Regions from separate parts of the Acidovorax sp. SRI_002 genome, predicted to be linked through region 1. Evidence: predicted binding sites of a transcription regulator. Region 1 holds the regulator's gene; the other holds the start of a gene.
The links. The regulator FliA, encoded in region 1, starts transcription of late flagellar genes. The targets are predictions, from matches to a motif close to CTAAAGTTTNNNNNNNNNNNGCCGNTA.

Region 1 (8,667 bases):
CCACCCTTGCCGGCCTTGTCGGCCACGGCCAGCGTCGAGCCTTCGGTCATCACGTTGCGGCCAATCAGGGCCGTGCCCTGCATCACCTGCAGCGAGTTGAACTGCGCCGACATGCTCTCCATCGTCTGGTTGAGCTGCTGGATGCCGGTCACCGTGTTGATCTGCGCAATCTGCGAGGTCATCTGGGCGTTGTCCAGCGGGTTCATCGGGTCCTGGTTGTTCAGCTGTGCAACCAGCAGTTTCAGGAAGCGGTCCTGCGCGGCTGCAGGGTCGGTGGCGGCGTTGGCCTTGGTGCCGGTCGCATCGGTGACCGTGGGCGCGCTGGTGGCGGAGTTGAGGATCATGGTGGCGTCCTAGAGTTACTGGCCCATCTGCAGGGTCTTGAGGAGCAGCGACTTGGCCGTGTTCATGACCTCGACGTTGTTCTGGTAAGAGCGGGAGGCGGAGATCATGTTGACCATTTCCTCCACGGCGTTGACGTTGGAGTGCGTCACATAGCCTTCCGCGTCTGCCGACGGGTGGCTGGGGTCGTGCACACGGCGGCCGGGAACGTTGCTTTCGTTGATGGAGCTCACGCGCACACCGGCCGAGCTGTCCGCGCCCATGGGGGCGGTCTGGAATACCACCTGGCGCGCCTTGTAGGCCTGGCCGTCGGGGCCTGCCACGGCATCGACATTGGCCAGGTTGCTGGCCACCACATTGAGCCGCTGCGACTGCGCGCTGACGGCGCTGCCCGAGACGCTGAAGATGGAGAACATGGACATGGGGAGATTCGCTTTCTGCGCTGCACTGCGGATGGCTTATTGGCCCTGGATCGCGCTGAGCATGGTTTTGGCGTTGCCGTTGATGAAACGCAGCGTGGCTTCGTAGCGCACGGCGTTGTCGACAAAGTTGGCGCGCTCGCGGTCCAGGTCCACCGTGTTGTTGTCCAGGCTGGGCTGGGTCTGCACGGAATAACCCAGCGTGCCGGGTGCGCCGGTGCCCGTGCTGGCCGCTGGCAGCGGAATGTGGCGGGGGTCTGTGGCGCCCTTGGCCCCCAGGTTGCCCGTGGTGCCCACCGAGCCACCCGTGGCCAGGCGGGTCACGCCCGAGCCCAAGCCCGTGGCTTCGCGCATCGCATCGCCAAAGCTGAAATCGCGTGCCACGTAGCCCGGGGTGTCAGCGTTGGCGATGTTGCTGGCGATGGCGCGCTGGCGCTCGGCACGCACCACGAGTGCGTTGCCGAGAAAGTCCAGCCGGTTGGTCATCTTGTCAAGCATGGTTGCCTCACACCCTGGGTTGCAATAGGAGCCGGTTGGGGGTTTCCGGCGTGGTTCGATTGTGAAAGCCGCCGCTTTTTTCTAAAGCGCGAAGAACGCGGAAATGGGTGCGCAGTTTCGGGTTTTGCGCAGGGCTCGCCTGCCTATAGTTCCAGTCGTGAAAGAGTCTTTGCCGCCCCGCGCGGTCAGACCTGTTGACCTGCGATGCCCAGGAGGCCCCATGCCATCGATCTTCGTTTTCCCCTTCGTGTCCCCTTTGGTTCGCGCTGGCGCTCTGGCGATCGCCGGGCGGCGTGCTGTGGCTCGGCACGCTCTGGCGGTGGTGCTGGGGTTGACTGCAGTGGCTGGCAGCAGCGGGGCCGCGCTGGCCCAGGCGGCAGCCGACCCCAGTGCCGACCTGGGCCCGCTGACCCAACGCTGGCTGGATGACGCGATGTCGCGCAACCAGGCCTCCGGCTTGCCGCTGCGCATGGAAGTGAGCGTTGGCTCACTCGACTCGCGGCTGCGGCTGGCGCCGTGCGCGCGGGTCGAACCCTACCTGCCGGTCGGCGCCCGGCTGTGGGGCCGCACCCGCCTGGGGCTGCGCTGTGTCGAGGGGCAAACCGCATGGAACGTTTACCTGCCGGTGACCGTCAAGGCATTTGGCCCGGCTTGGGTGCTGACCGGCCCGGTGGCTCCGGGGACGGTGCTGACCGCCAATGACGCCACCGAGGCGGAAGTGGACTGGGCCGAAGAGTCGGCAGCCGTGATGGCCAACCCGGAAATGTGGGTCGGGCAGGTCGCCGCGCGCCAGCTGGTGGCCGGCCAGGCATTGCGCCAGACCATGGTGCGGCCCCCCCAGCTCTTTCGCGCAGGCGCCCAGGTCAAGGTGATTGCCCAGGGCCCTGGCTATGCAGTCACCTCCGCAGGGCAGGCCATGTCGGCAGGCGCTGCGGGGCAGATTGTTCGCATACGTATGGATAATGGCAGGATAGTCAGTGGAACTGTGAATGAGGTTGGGACGGTGGTCGTCGCTCTTTGATGACGGGGCGGTGATAAATGGCTAAAGTCCGGGCCAAATGGGTCGAAAACATTGCTACTGTGCCCCACATCAAACGGGGTGGTGGAGAGAGCGATGAAGATTGGTCAAAAACCGGAACTCCCGGGCGCCTTGGCGCAGACGGGGCTTGCCAAGCAAGCCAAAAGTCCTGCCAGCGCTGCTGAAGGAGCCGCCAAAGACGCTGCGGCTGTGTCAACCGCCGGTGTGCCCGTCACCGTCTCCACCGCTGCCCGCGCGCTGGACCAGACATCCCGTTCCACAGGTGATTTTGATGCGAGCAAGGTCAAGGCGGTGCGGGCGGCCATCGAAAAAGGCACTTTCTCGGTGGACGCCGAAGCCATTGCCGACAAGATGCTCTCCAACGCCCAGGAAATCCTGGCCCGCTCGCGCGGTTGATTCCTCAGCGTCCCGCACGCACCTTTATTGACAGACTTGGCAGGCAGGCGCTATCCACCTCACAATGCGCCATGTCCCTGGAAGAATCCCTCTCGGCTGTTGAACAGCTGATCGAAAAAGTCTCCGCCGCCCTTCTCGCGGCAGACCCCCAATCCCTGGAAAAGAACAGTGTGGCCCTGCGGGATGCAGCGGCCCAGTTCGCGCGTGTTCTTGAGCAGACTGCAGCCAGGGGTCTGCCCGTGCCTGCACAGCTGCAAAAACGAGCCCGGGCCATTGACGACATGCTTGCCGTGCACCGCGAAAGCCTGGCGCGCCTGGCCGTGAATGCCGATCGCCAGGTGGCAGGCTTGGTGCCGCAGGCGGGCACACCCTCCACCTACGGCGACGGTCGGGGCGCACAGGCCGGCAAGCCCGGCGTGGCCCGTATCTACAAATCGGCTGGTTGAGCCAAAAAAAGATAGCTGCTGGCGCTTGTCCCTGTTGGCTTTGAGAGGAAAAACCTCTCAAAGCCACGGATTACAAGTGCAAGCATCTATTGTTTTGACCGTTACCAGTGAAGGCCGGAGGATTGAACTTCGATGTCTGCTCGGCGCGGTTACCCCTGAAACGGTCGCAGCCCCCGACCAGTGCCACCGTGGAACTGGCTCCGCCAGACCACTGGTGGCGTCTCCCTTCAGGGGGAAGGCGCCGAAGGCGACTCAGGGGGTAGTCAATGCGCCCGCATCTTGGCCCGCAGGCGTGCGATGGACTGGCTGTGCAGCTGGCACACCCGAGATTCGGTCACCCCCAGCACGGCCGCGATCTCCTTGAGATTCATGTCGTGCTCGTAGTACATGCCCATGATGTGCTGCTCGCGTTCGGGCAGGGTCTTGATGGCATTCACCAGCGACATCTTGAGCCGCTGGTCGCGCAGCAATTCCAGAGGGTCTGCGTCGGCGTCTGCCACATGGCGGTCCAGAAAGCCGTCATCGTCCTCGTTGCCATGCGTCATGTCCTCCAGATACACCAGTTGTGTACCCCGAACCTTGCCGAGCAGGCTTTGGTATTCGACCAAGCTCATGCCCATCTCGCTGGCAATTTCAGACTCCAGCGGGCTGCGGCCCAGCTTCTGCTCCAGCCGGTGCACGGCGTGTTCGATGTCTTTCTGGCTCTTGCGGGAGCTGCGGCTCATCCAGTCGCCCTCGCGCAGTTCGTCCAGCATGGCGCCCCGGATGCGCTGGGTGGCAAAGGTCTCGAACTGCACACCCTGGGCCACTTCGTAGCGCGACAGGGCTTCCGCCAAGCCCATCATGCCAACCTGGATCAGGTCGTCCAGCTCCACGTTGGGAGGCAGCTTGGCGATCATGTGGTGCGCGATTCTTCGCACCAGCGGGACGTGCTGGCGGATCATCGCATCACGATCGAGCTGGCCTTTGGCGGTGTACATAGAGAGCGTGTTATGCACTTTTACGTGCCCACGAAAGCCGGGGCAAGGCCCGGCAACGAGACGCAGGACGCGCCGCAGTATCAATACTGCCAGCGGCCTGCAACGACGTGGCCGGGCCTTGCCCCGGCTTTCCCTCCGGGTTGACCCCAGAGGCAGGCACTCGCCGCGTTGCAGCACTTGTCAAGGCCCCGGCCTTGGCTGCGCACTGCGCCTTGCGATCACCAGCCTCTGGGGTCAACGTGGGTACGTAAAAGTGCATAACACGCTCTAGTCAACGGCTCCGGACAAATCAGATCAATGGCTCCGGACAAAATGCGCAGGCATGGCTGCCAAGTTGCTGGGTGGCAGCGCTGTCAGCGACTCACTGATAGTGCCCGCATTTTCCAGCAGTTGCAAGGCCAGGCGCTGGAGGTCCTGAGGGTTCTGTGTGGCGATGGTGGTCGTGCGGACGGGGCCGCCCAGATGGCGTTCCGCGCAGTCCTGCAAGGTCATCAGTGCATGCTGGGTCTTGCGCCGTTCTGCGGGCGTGGTGCCGCGCAGCAAAGCCGCCACCATACAGGGCAGTCCTGTGTGCACCGCGATCTGTTTGAGGCTCTTGTAACTGGTCAGCACACCAGCCGAGCCGTCGCCCATCACCACCAGCGGTACGGTGGCGGTGTGCGTCAGCAGCGGCCCCAGCGTGGCCGCAGGCGCGTGCAGCACGATCAGCCCGTAGGTTCGGAAATAGGGCAGCAGACAGGGCAGGGGTGCGGTCTCGTTGCGGCTGGCCTCGCGGCTGATGCGCTGCAGGCCTTTGGCTGCGGGAATCACTGCCAGCGATGAGGCCATGGCCCCCATGTTGAGGCTGACGCCCTCGTTCCACGGCGCTTGTTGCAGCAGGTGCAGCAAACCCGGGTACTCATCCGTCTCCTGCGCTGTGCCGTCGAGCACCACGACCGGGTAGCCCAGGCGCTGCAGGCTGGCGCAGATCTGCCAGAGCGTCTCCAGCCCGGTGCCCGCGTTGTCCTGGCTGGCAACAGCCACCACGCGCAGCTCTGACTGCGGAGTGAAGCTGTGCAGGCCGGCTGCCTGATGAAAGGCGATATCAAGCATCGACCAGCCCCCGTTCGTTCATGGTGTCGGGCGAATGCGAGAAGAAGAAATTCAGGTCGGTCGCCTTGGGGTCGAAGGCCGACTTGGCAGGCGCGCGCATGGAGGTGCTGATGAGCTTGTGCGCATCGGCACGTTCCCAGTCTTCCGGCACACGCTGGCCGTTGGTCACGCCGCGCAGCACCATCTGGTGGCGGATCAGTGCGTCGATGGCGGGGCCCAGCTTCACGGCCTCGTCCACCTTGGACAAGATGGCTTGCTGGGAACCTTCGGTCTTGAATGCAGTGAGCACGTCATCGAGCGTGTCGCCATGGCAGCCCGCGTTGAGCACCAGCAGGCGGTTGACGTGGGGCAGATCCAGCACGTCCAGCATGTCGCGCTTGCGCGGGTCGCGGGGGGCCACACCGGTGGTGTCGATCAGCACCATCTTCTTGCCGCTGAGCAGGCCCAGCAGGTCTTGCAGCGCGGCGCGGTCGTGCGCCAGATGGGCCACGATGCCCAGCATGCGGCCGTAGCTGCGCAACTGCTCGTGCGCGCCCACGCGGTAGGTGTCCAGCGTGATCAGGCCCACGCTGCCCGGGCCATGGATGCGCGCACACAGCGCGGCCAGCTTGGCCGTGGTCGTGGTCTTGCCCACGCCGGTGGATCCCACCATCGCGAAGATGCCGCCTTGCTCATACAGCGGAGGCTCGGCCAGATCGGTCTTGAGGTTGCGCTCCAGCACTTCCATCAGCCAGCGCACCGACTCGGCGGCCGACAGGTCTTCGGGCATGCGCTCGAGCACGGCGCGGGCCAAAGATGGAGAGTAGCCTGCACGGATCATCTTGAGCATGAGGTTGGACTGGATCGGGTTCTGGCGCGCCTGGCCTAGCCAGGCCATGGTGTTAAAGCGGTCTTCGATCAACTCCCTCATGGCATGGAGTTCATTCATCACGCTTTGCTGGTTGTTGTTCGACTGGGCCAGGTGGGCGCTGGCGGCTTCCTGCCGGCGGCGTGGAGGCTCCGGTGGAATGTCCATGGGGATGCTGCGCAGCGGGTTGTGGCGCACCACGGCGGGTGCTGGCATGCGTTCGCGCTCGGGCTCCTGGTCGCGGCTGCGCTCCGACAAGGTTTGTGGTTCGGCCGGGCCGTTGAGCGCCTCGTGGCGGCGGCGCAGCATGCGCTCGCGCACGTAGTCCTGGAACGACAGCGTGCTCATCGCCAGCTGCTCGGTGTCTTCCTCGACTGCGTTGCGGCCCAGGGTGCTGACTGCGGCGGCCTGGCTGGCGCGCTGGGGGGCGCTGCGCGCCGGTGTGGGGGCCAGCAAGGGCGGGTTGCTGGACGCGCCTGCACTTCCATCCAGGGCCGACAGCGTGTCTTCGGCCGTGGCCACAACCTCGACGCCGTTGGCCGTGGGGCGGTTGGACAGGATGAGGGTGCCCTCTCCAAAGGCCATGCGCGCCTTGGCCAATGCCTCGCGGGAGGTGGGGGCGGTAAAGCGTTTGATGTTCATGCTGATGCACCTCTAAGGATCGGCCCAATGCGGATGGTGTGGGTCTCTGGAATTTCACTGTGCGCAAGCACCTGCAGCCGGGGCGCCACACGGCGCACCAGGCGGGAGATGGCGTTGCGGATCTGGTCGGGAACCAGCAGGCAGGCTGGCAGGCCCATCTCTTCCTGCTTGAGGGCCACCTCGGCGGCCTTTTGCGTGAGGATGTCGGCCACGCCGGGGTCCAGAGCCGGTCCTGCTGCGTTGCCCAGGGCTTGCACCAGCAGGCGTTCCAGGCCCGGCTCGATGGCAATGACGTTGAGTTCGCGGGTGGGGCCGTAAATCTGCTGGACGATGGCGGGCGACAGCGCAATGCGCACGCGGCGGGCCAGCTCGACCGGGTCTGTGATGCCACCAGCGTGCTCGGCCAGCGTTTCGATGATGGTCCGGATATCGCGGATGTGCACAGACTCTTCCAGCAGCAGCTGGAGGACCTTCTGGAACGTTGCGATAGAGACCATTTTGGGGACCACTTCTTCGATGAGCTTGGGGGCCAGCTTGGCCACGTGCTCCACCAGTTGCTGGGTTTCTGTGCGACTCAGAAGCTTGGCGGCTTGCACTTGCATCAAGTGTGACAAATGGGTGGCCATCACGGTTTCGGAATCAACGACGGTAAAACCCGCCATTTGTGCGGCTTCCTTCTGCCGTTCGTCGATCCAGTGGGCTGGCAGGCCAAAAGCGGGGTCGGTGGTGGGGGTGCCAATCAGGGGCGTGGTGATACCGCCGGGGTTGATGGCCAGGAACATGCCAGGGAAGGCCTCGCCTTCGCCCACCACCACGCCACGCAGCGTGATGCGGTAGCCGCTGGGCTTGAGTTCGAGGTTGTCGCGCACGTGCACGGCGGGGGGCAGGAAGCCCACCTCCTGCGCAAACTTGCGGCGCACGCCCTTGATGCGGGTGAGCAGGTCGCCCTGGCGGCTCTTGTCCACCAGGCTGATCAGGCGGTAGCCCAGCTCCAGGCCCAGCAGGTCTATGGGTTGCAGGTCGTCCCAGGTGGCTTCGCCATCGCTGACCGGGGCGGGCGGTGCTTCGACTTCGGGCGGCACTTTCTGGCGTTCGTACAGCACCCAGGCGGCGTAGCCCAAGAGGCCACCCATGGTCAGGAACACCATGTGGGGCATGCCGGGGATCACGCCCAGCAGCAGCAGGATGCCGGCGGTCACGCCCAGCACGCGGGGCGACATGAAGAGCTGCTGCACGATCTGGCGGCCCATGTCATGGTCCTTGCCCACGCGCGAGATCACCATGGCCGCAGCCACCGAGATCAGCAGCCCAGGAATCTGTGCCACCAGCGCATCACCAATGGCCAGCAGGATGTAGCTATCAGCCGCCTGCTTGGCCGAGAGGTCGTGCTGCAAAACCCCGATGGCAAAGCCACCGATGATGTTGATGAGCAAAATCAGGATGCCGGCGACCGCATCGCCGCGCACGAACTTGGAGGCACCGTCCATGGAGCCAAAGAAGTTGGCTTCTTCCGCCACTTCGGCGCGGCGGCGCTTGGCTTCTTTTTCGTCGATCAGGCCCGCGTTCAGGTCGGCGTCCACGGCCATCTGCTTGCCGGGCATGGCGTCCAGGGTAAAGCGTGCCGACACTTCTGCAATGCGCTCGGCGCCCTTGGTGATCACCACAAAGTTGATCACCACCAGGATGGCGAACACGATCAGCCCCACGGCAAAGTTGCCGCCGATCAAGAAGTGACCAAAGGCCTCGATCACCGCACCGGCGGCGCCGGGGCCGGTGTGGCCTTCGAGCAGCACCACGCGCGTGGAGGCCACGTTCAGCGACAGGCGCATGAGGGTGGTTAGCAGCAGCACCGAGGGGAAGGCTGCGAAATCGAGCGGCCGCAGCATGTAGGCCGCCACCATCATCACCATCAGGGCCACGGCGATGTTGAGCGTGAAAAACGCGTCGAGCAGCCAGGGCGGGATGG
Region 2 (8,667 bases), on a different contig from region 1:
TGCGCGTGGTATCCAAGTAAGTACGACTTGCGCAAAAGGGGATCAGGCGCCATGCTTGTCCCCGGAACGCAACGGCGGACTCAGGCCTGTTTGCGCAGGTCTTGAAAAGTTTTCCCTTTGAAGATGAAGAAGCGCTAGTAGCAACTACCCTGTTCAAGCCGGTCGCCTGCCAAGGCCACCGGCTTTTTTTTGCCCGCCCTCCGCGCATAGCAGGTACGGAACACCTGGCATTCAACGGTCACCACCCCCAAGAGCTGCCGCTGCTGAGACCGCCACAGCCAGCGGCGCAGGCCCCGGCACCTGCCCTGGAGCACTTGCGATGTGCACCGTGCGGGTGGGGAAAGCAAACTCCACCCCCATGGCCTTGAACTCGCGCAGCAGCCCGAGGTTGATGGACTGCTGCAGGTCCATGTACACGTTGAAGGCCGGGTCTTCGACGATATAGACCACCTCGTAGTCGAGCGAACTGGCGCCAAACGCCTTGAAATGCGCGCGGTCAAAACGCAGCTGCGGCTGGGCTTCGATGAGCTTGCGCACCACACCCGGAATGGCCTCAGCCTGCTCGGGGGTGGTGTCATAGGCCACGCCAAACGTGAACACGATGCGCCGCCGCTCCAGCATGCGAAAGTTGCTGATGGTCTGCTTGAGCAGGTCGGTGTTGGACATCACGATCTGCTCGCCCTGCAGGCTGCGGATGCGTGTGGTCTTGAGACCAATCACCTGCACCGTGCCCGACACATTGCCCACCACGATGAAGTCGCCCACCTCAAACGGCTTGTCCACCGCGATGGCGAGCGAGGCAAACAGGTCTCCCAAGATGTTTTGCACCGCCAGCGCCACCGCAATGCCGCCCACGCCCAGGCTGGCGATGAAGGCCGTGATGTTCACACCCACATTCGACAAGATGGCCAGCAGCACCACGCTCCACAACAGCGTGCGCAGCCCCCAGGACATCAGCGTGGCCGAGGCACTGACCTGCGTCATGCCACTGGACGAGTGCCGCTCCACATAGCGGCGCACGCCAATGCCAATGGCACGCATGCCCCACAGGCCCATCTGCAGCGCCACAGCCACAAACCACAGCTGGCTCAGGCGGCTCTCCCAGCGGCCGGGCAGGTCCAGCAGGCTCGCGCCCACGAGCAGAGCCACCACCAGCATCAGTGTGCGGCTGGTGCCTTCCAGCACATCCACCATGGTCAGCGCCATGCCGCTGTGCGACTGCGTGGCCCACACCTTGGCGCGGCGGGTCAGCAGGTGCAGCACCACAAGGATGGCTGCATAGGTGGCCGTGGTGGCTGCCAGGGCCACGCACAGGCTCCACAACGGCACGCCGGCAAAGGTGGTCTCCTGGACCCAGGTCATAAAGGTGGATGGCTGCATGCGGGGACTCTCCTCTTCGTGGTGCAGTGACGGGATGGGGCGCGCGGGGGCGGGGCTGATACACGGGGTCACCCGTGACCTCGGCCATGCAGGGCGCTTCAGCCCCGCAATGGAGCGCTGAGGTGCGCAACGTCCTTGATCGAGACCCCGTGGAAGTCAGAGTTCCGCAGTTGATCAGACAACGGCCAATGCGCCGCTGGTCTGCCCCGTTTGCAAGTGTTCGTAAGACATGCCCCACAGCAATACAGAGGCAGGGCCTACGCCCCGGTACTGCGCGGGCCCCAACAATGCATCAACACCAGAACACCGCTGGCTGCCCGCCCGAAATCTCGGTGCGGCACATCCCACAACCTCCACAGGAGTCCACCACACCATGCATTCATCCGCACTGATCCGCACCGCCACAGCGGCACTCGCACTGGGCGCACTGGCCGCCTGTTCCTCCACCCCCGCACCCACCGAGCAAATGGCCGTGAGCCGCACCACCGTGAACCGCGTTGCGGCTGCCCCGGCGGTGGCCACCAGCGCCCCCGTGCAGTTGCAACAAGCGCGCGAGAAGCTCATGCAGGCCGAAAAAGCCATGGCTGAAAAGGACTATGTGGCCGCGCGCCGCCTGGCCGCTGAGGCCGAGGTAGATGCCCGCGTGGCCGAAACCCGCGCCGACGCCGCCAGCAATGCCGCCAACCTGACGCAAGTGCAAGACGGCATCCGAGCGCTGCAAGAAGAAATCAACCGCCGATCGCCGCGCTAGGCCAGCGCCAGACGTTGAAGCCTTAGCGCCCAACCTGGCTTCGACTCACGCCCAACACCGTTGAGGCCCCGCGATTGACCTCCCCCCATTTCAAGGAACACCTGACCATGCATCGCTTTTTTCACCGAACCACCGCTCTGTGCACCAGCCTGATTGCCGTAGGCCTGTTGGCCGCCTGCGCCAGCACCACCCCATCGCCCGCGCTGGAAGAGGCCCGTACCGCAGTGAGCACCGCTGCAGGAGACCCGGCCGTCAACCAGTACGCGCAGCTCGAACTGAAGCAAGCCACCGACGCACTCGCCAAGGCCGACCGCGTGTGGGCCGATGACCGCGACACGTCCGAGACCAACCACTTGGCATACATCGCCCGCCAACGCGCCGAGATCGCCACCAATGCGGCCCGCGCGCGCCAGCTCGATGCCAACATCCAGCAAGCGGGCAGCGAAGCCGACCGCATCCGCCTGCAGGCCCGCACCCAAGAGGCTGACGCAGCCCGCCTGCGCGCCCAGCAAGCCCAACAACAGGCGATGAGCGCAGAGCAACGTGCAGCCCAACAGCAGGCCCAGGCCACGGCCGCCATGGCCCAGGCCAACGCCGCACAAGACCGTGTGCGCGCCCTCGAAGCACAACTGCGCGAACTCGAAGCCCAGCAAACCGAACGCGGCCTGCTGGTCACCCTGGGCGATGTGCTGTTTGCCTTCAACAAGGCCGAGCTCTCCGCCCAAGCCGGCCCGCGCCTGGACAAGCTGGCCAACTTCCTCAAACAGTTCCCGGACCGCAAACTGCTGATCGAGGGCTACACCGACAGCGTGGGTAGCGACAGCTACAACCAGGACCTGTCAGACCGCCGCGCCCAAGCCGTGCGCGACGCGCTGGTGCAGCGCGGTGTGGACACCAGCCGCATCACCGCACGCGGCTACGGCAAGGCCCACCCCGTGGCCGACAACGCGTCGCCCGAAGGCCGTGCGATGAATCGCCGCGTGGAGATCGTGATCGCCGATGACAAGGGCAACCTGCGCGGGAGATAAAGTACCCCCCTGAGGCGCTGCCCGGCGGCCACTGGCTTGAGCCACGCCGGTTTCTGCGGCCTATATCAATAAACGCTTCAAAGACCGCGCCGCTTACGCCGCGCGGTCTTCAAACGTTTCGGTATCCACTTCGCTCGCGCTCTGGGCGTTGTAGCGATTGCCCACCACCGTGCGCTCATTGATCAGCGCGCCCAGACGCTCCATGGTGGCCGCATCCAGTCGCACGTTCACGGCACCCAGGTCGTCGTGCAGATGCTCCACGTTCGTGGTTCCTGGGATGGGGATGATGTGCTCGCCTTGGTGCAGCAGCCACGCCAGGGCCATCTGGGCGGGTGTGCAGCCCACATCGCGTGCAATCGCCTGGTAGCCATCGAGCAGCTTCAGGTTGGCCGCATACGCCTCGGGTGCAAAACGCGGCATGGCACGGCGGATGTCCTTGGCGTCCAGCGTGCTCACATCGGTCAAGCCGCCACACAAGAAACCCCGCGCCACCGGGCTGAACGCCACAAAGGCCACGCCCAGCTCGCGGCAGGCGTCCAGAACGGCAATCTCGGGGTTGCGCGTCCACAGCGAATACTCGGTCTGCACCGCCGTGATCGGGAACTCGGCATGCGCGCGGCGCAGCGTGGCAGCTGACACCTCGGAGAGACCCACAGTGCGAATGTGCCCCCGCCGCACCAGCTCGCCCAGTGCGCCCACGCTTTCCTCAATCGGCACGCTCTTGTCCCAGCGGTGCAGGTAATACAGGTCGATCACATCGGTCTGCAGGCGGCGCAGGCTGTCTTCGCAGGTCTTTCGCAGCGTATCTGGCCGCCCGTCGATCACGCGCACCAGCTTGCCGTCACCCGCCACATCCACGCCCTGCATGCCGCATTTGCTGGCCAGCGTGAAGCGGCTGCGGTGCTGCTTCATCACACGGCCCACCAGGGTTTCGTTGGCTCCAAAGCCATAGAGCGTGGCGGTGTCGAACAGCGTCACGCCCGCATCAAGTGCAGCCAGCAGCACGCGCTCGCCCTGCTCGGCAGACACCGGCGCGCCATAGGCGTGCGACAGGTTCATGCAGCCCAGGCCGATGGCCGAGACGGAGAAAGGTCCAAGGTTTCTTTGTTGCATGCCGCGAGCTTACGGCAAGCGCGGCAACCCAGCGGGTGGCTCGGGCTTGGGTGCGGGGCCTAAGATTTTGCGGCCGATGGCCGCTTGGCCCACAGCTCAATGCGCTCACCCGCAGCGCAGGCGGCCACCAACTCCGCAAACCGTGCCTCGCGGGTCGCATCGCGCTTGGCGGATGCGACCCAGTGCAGCATGCTCTTGCGATAGCTGGGTGGCGTGGACTCCTGAAAGAACCGCCACGCGGCCTTGTTGCGCTGGAAGGCGCGCTGCAGCGACGCCGGCAGCTCGACCACTGCCGCCTGCTCGTGGGAATAGATGGCCGACTTGTGCGCCTTGCGGTGGGCAAAGGCCGCGAGCCCCGCGGGCGTCATGCGGCCCGCCGCCTGCAACTGCTCCACCTTGGCGATGTTGACAGCGCTCCAGATGGACGACGGCTTGCGCGGGGTGAAGCGGATCGAATACGTGTGCTCGTCAATGCGCCGCCGGATGCCATCGATCCAGCCAAAGCACAGGGCTTCGTCCACCGACTCCGACCATCCCATGCTGGGGCGGCCCGAACCCACCTTGTGAAAGCCCACCAGCAACTCCGGCGCGCTGTCTGCATGGCGCTCCAGCCACTGGCGGAACGCCTTCGGGGTGGCAAAGAAGGTGGGGGTGGTCTGGGAGGCCATGGTGCTGCGAACGTCTTTTTGTGAAGGCGGGCGGCTGGCAATTGCTGTTGTGCGGGTGCGTCGGCTAGGACACCACGCCTTCGTGCGCCAGCTCGGCGCATGGCCCCAGGGGCAACACGCACAGTGTCACGCCGTCGAGCGTGAGCACCAAACCCAGTTGCCCGCCTACCTGCACCACACCACCCGCCGTGGCCCGTGGGCGTCGGGCTTGGTGCTGCAACGGGAGCACGGCATGCACCGCACCATGTATGGCCAATGCACTGACCGGCGGCTGGCGCAGCAGGGCCCACAGGCCCTGTGCGTCCCGCGATTGCAGCGACTGCAGGTACAGGCGCAGCACCGCAGGGTCGGCGTCCTTGGATTCATCGCGCCCATCACCACAGCGGGCCTCCTCTTCGGCCCGCCGCAGGCGTTGCAACGCGCGGCGCAATTGCTGGCGGCTGGCCGCTTCCGTCCGGCCGGTAGCCTGCGCCAGCTCGGCGTGGCTGGCATCGAACACCGCATGCAGCAGCACCGCAGCCCCCTCCACGGGCGTCACACACGCCGCCAGTCGCCGCAGCGCGAGCGTGGCTTGCTGCGCCAGCGCGGCATCGGCCTCTGCCGAAGGCGCGACCGAAACGAGGGCATCCCCTTGCGCTGCCTGGATGGTCTCTGCCGCCCACTGCGCCATCCACTGACGGCGACGCAGTCGATCAATGGCCAGGTTGCGCACTACCGTCAGCAGCCACGCCTGGGCGGCATTGAGCGCCGGGGCGTTGGCCTCCAGCGCACGCACATAGGCGTCCTGCACGGCGTCCTCGGCCTCGACCGGGCCCAGCAGGCGCGTAGCGGCACGCAGCAAGGTGCTGCGGCTGGCGTTCACCAGCGCCAACAGGTGTTCATCGTTCTGCATCGGGGCATGGTGCCACAGGCTGAAGCAGGCCACACATCGGCAGGGCAATGACTCGCAGGCTGTTGTCACTACCTCCGTCACATGGGTTGGCGGCGTTCAACAGACCGCAGCGCGAGGGGGCGGCCGGTCAACTTTCCCGGCGCCTTGCCGATAACCAGGGATGCAAATTGCCAGCACCACCTCCACCACCGGCCCGGTCTCTTCGTCCAATGGCAGCAGCGACATCGCCAAGCTGCAAAAGCAGCTGCGCGAGTTGACCGAGCAGCTCAAGGGCGTGGCCAGCTCCGACATGGACGCCAAGGCCAAGCAGCAGAAGGCCAAGTTGCTGCAGGCCCAGATTCAGATGGTGCAGGCCCAGATCACGGCGATACAGCGCGCGCAACAGCAAGAGCAGCAACGGGCCCAGGCGGCGAAGGCCGAAGGCGCGGCGGCCAGTGCCGCGCAGCAGCAGAAGGCCCAATCGGTAAAGAATCCACCTGCTGGGCTGGGCAACAACGTCGATACCTACGCCTGACAAGAACGGCTTTCTGAACGGGTGGCCTCTGCCTGCGCCCCCCGCCCCGGCATACACCAGCGCCGCATTCGCCTGCGGCGTCCGCGACAAGCTCCGCCCGCCATTGCATGGACAATCTCGGCATGTCTGGCGCACCTACTACCACTTCACATCCCTCTTCCGCCCACCCCGTCTTGATCGCCGGTGGTGGCATTGGTGGCATGGCCACTGCCCTGACCCTGCACCAGATCGGCGTGCCCTGCATCGTCTTTGAATCAGTGCCCGAGCTGCAGCCGCTGGGCGTGGGCATCAACCTGCAGCCCAATGCCGTACGAGAACTGCACGACCTGGGGTTTGGCAACGAAGTGCTGGACACCATTGGCCTGCAGGCGCGCGAATGGGCCCTGGTGGGCCGCAACGGGAACGAGGTGTACGCCGAGCCACGCGGCCTGCAGGCGGGCTACCACTGGCCGCAGTATTCGGTGCACCGGGGGCAGCTGCAGATGATGCTGTTCAACGCCGTGCGAGAACGCCTGGGTGACGATGCTGTGCAATTGGGACAGCGGGTGGTGGGCTACCGGCAAGATGCCGACGGTGTGACGGCGATCATCGAGACACGCGATGGTGAACGCCGGGAAGTGGACGGATCGCTGCTGATCGCCGCCGATGGCCTGCACTCGGCCGTGCGGGCGCAGATGCACCCCGCGCAGCCGCCCATCCAGTGGGGCGGTGCCATCATGTGGCGCGGCACCACGCCGGGGGTGCCTGTGCGCACGGGTGCTTCGTTTGTGGGCGTGGGCTCGCTGCGGCACCGTGTGGTGTTCTACCCCATCACACCGCCCGACCCGGCCACGGGCTTGGCCACCATCAACTGGATCGCCGAGATCACGGTGGACAACCAGGGCGGCTGGCAGCAGGGCGACTGGAACCGGCGTGTGGCGCTGGAGGAATTCGCTCACCACTTTGACGGCTGGAACTACAGCTGGCTGGACGTGCCCGCGATGCTGCGGGGTGCGAAGGACATTTTTGAGTACCCTATGATCGACCGCGACCCCGTGCCCACCTGGGTGGACGGCCGCGTGGCGCTGCTGGGCGATGCCGCACATGTGATGTACCCCGTGGGCTCCAACGGCGCCAGCCAGGCCATTGTGGATGCGCGCGTGCTGGGGGCGCAGTTCATCGCGCAGGGCGTGGGCCCGCAGGCGCTGCGGGCCTATGACGACCAGCTGTGCAAGGACATCTCGGCGCTGGTGCTGCGCAACCGGGGCTCCGGCCCCTTTGGCCTGTTGGGGCTGGTGGACGAGTGCTGCGGCGGGGTGTTCGAGCACATCGACGACGTGCTGCCGCGCGAAGAGCGCGAGGGCTTCATGGCCCGCTACAAGGCGGCGGCGGGGTTTGCGATCGAGACGCTGAATGCGGCGCCGCCCACCATTGCACCGGGGCAACGCGTGGCCGCAGGCTGAGGGGTGTCACGCCCGGCGTGTCTCGTTCGTCAAGGCAGTCCTGTCACTCTTTTCAAGGACCTGCCCCCATGGACACGCCAGACACCAACAACCCATCCTCCACCCAAGGCTCCGAGCCGCGCACGTCGTATCTGGAAGAAAAGGCCTTCAAGGCCCGCACCCTGCTGGTCTTCGGCACCATCACCGACACCCTGGCCGCCGATGTGGCGCGGCGGCTGATTGCGCTGGATGCCGAGAGCGCCGAGCCCATCGACATGCTGGTGAGCTCGCCCGGTGGGCACCTGGAGTCGGGCGACACGATGCATGACCTGGTGCGCTTCATCACCGCGCCGGTGAACATGATCGGCACCGGCTGGGTGGGCAGCGCGGCGACGCACCTGTACCTGGCGGCGCCGCGCGAGCGGCGGTTCTGCCTGCCGAATACGCGCTTTTTGATCCACCAGCCCAGCGGGGGCGCAGGTGGCCCGGCCAGCGACATTGCCATCCAGGCGCGAGAGATTGTGAAAGCCCGCGAGCGCATTGCGCGCACCATTGCCCGGCAGACGGGCAAGCCGCTGGAGGTGGTGCTGGCCGACATCGAACGCGATCACTGGCTGTCGGCCGAAGAGGCGGTGGACTACGGCCTGGTCTCGCGCATCATCGAGAACAAAGCGGCTTTGAAGGGGTGAAGCAGCACGCCCCTTTAAGCTATTAAATACATAGCTGCTAGCGCTTGATGGATGAGCGCTAGCAGCTTATTTGGCTTGAAATCAGCCTGCGTTGAGCTGCAGCTCCAGGTTGTGCAGCACCTGGTAGCACGGCAGCACCTGCGCCACGCTGGCGTTGGGCTCGCGGCCTTCCTTGATGGCGGCGAAGAACTCGCGGTCCTGAAGCTCGATG

Region 2: the regulator FliA is predicted to act here: its motif matches at 5,959-5,985, upstream of AC2YJX_RS24025 (FlxA-like family protein).

What each region holds. Positions count from the first base shown of each region.
Region 1 covers NZ_JBYCZW010000008.1:41,600-50,266, reverse strand. The annotation lists gene AC2YJX_RS21150 (flagellar hook assembly protein FlgD) at 1-344, opposite strand, end outside; gene flgC (flagellar basal body rod protein FlgC) at 360-764, opposite strand; gene flgB (flagellar basal body rod protein FlgB) at 801-1,259, opposite strand; gene flgA (flagellar basal body P-ring formation chaperone FlgA) at 1,480-2,280, shown strand; gene flgM (flagellar biosynthesis anti-sigma factor FlgM) at 2,374-2,694, shown strand; gene AC2YJX_RS21125 (hypothetical protein) at 2,766-3,140, shown strand; gene AC2YJX_RS21120 (RNA polymerase sigma factor FliA) at 3,404-4,120, opposite strand; gene AC2YJX_RS21115 (hypothetical protein) at 4,415-5,212, opposite strand; gene flhF (flagellar biosynthesis GTPase FlhF) at 5,205-6,701, opposite strand; gene flhA (flagellar biosynthesis protein FlhA) at 6,698-8,667, opposite strand, start outside.
Region 2 covers NZ_JBYCZW010000010.1:55,056-63,722, forward strand. The annotation lists gene gap (type I glyceraldehyde-3-phosphate dehydrogenase) at 1-20, shown strand, start outside; gene AC2YJX_RS23995 (mechanosensitive ion channel family protein) at 232-1,380, opposite strand; gene AC2YJX_RS24000 (DUF4398 domain-containing protein) at 1,754-2,131, shown strand; gene AC2YJX_RS24005 (OmpA family protein) at 2,239-3,159, shown strand; gene AC2YJX_RS24010 (aldo/keto reductase) at 3,253-4,272, opposite strand; gene AC2YJX_RS24015 (YdeI/OmpD-associated family protein) at 4,332-4,940, opposite strand; gene AC2YJX_RS24020 (sigma-70 family RNA polymerase sigma factor) at 5,005-5,832, opposite strand; gene AC2YJX_RS24025 (FlxA-like family protein) at 5,993-6,346, shown strand; gene AC2YJX_RS24030 (flavin-dependent oxidoreductase) at 6,469-7,788, shown strand; gene AC2YJX_RS24035 (ATP-dependent Clp protease proteolytic subunit) at 7,857-8,456, shown strand; gene AC2YJX_RS24040 (Gfo/Idh/MocA family oxidoreductase) at 8,538-8,667, opposite strand, start outside.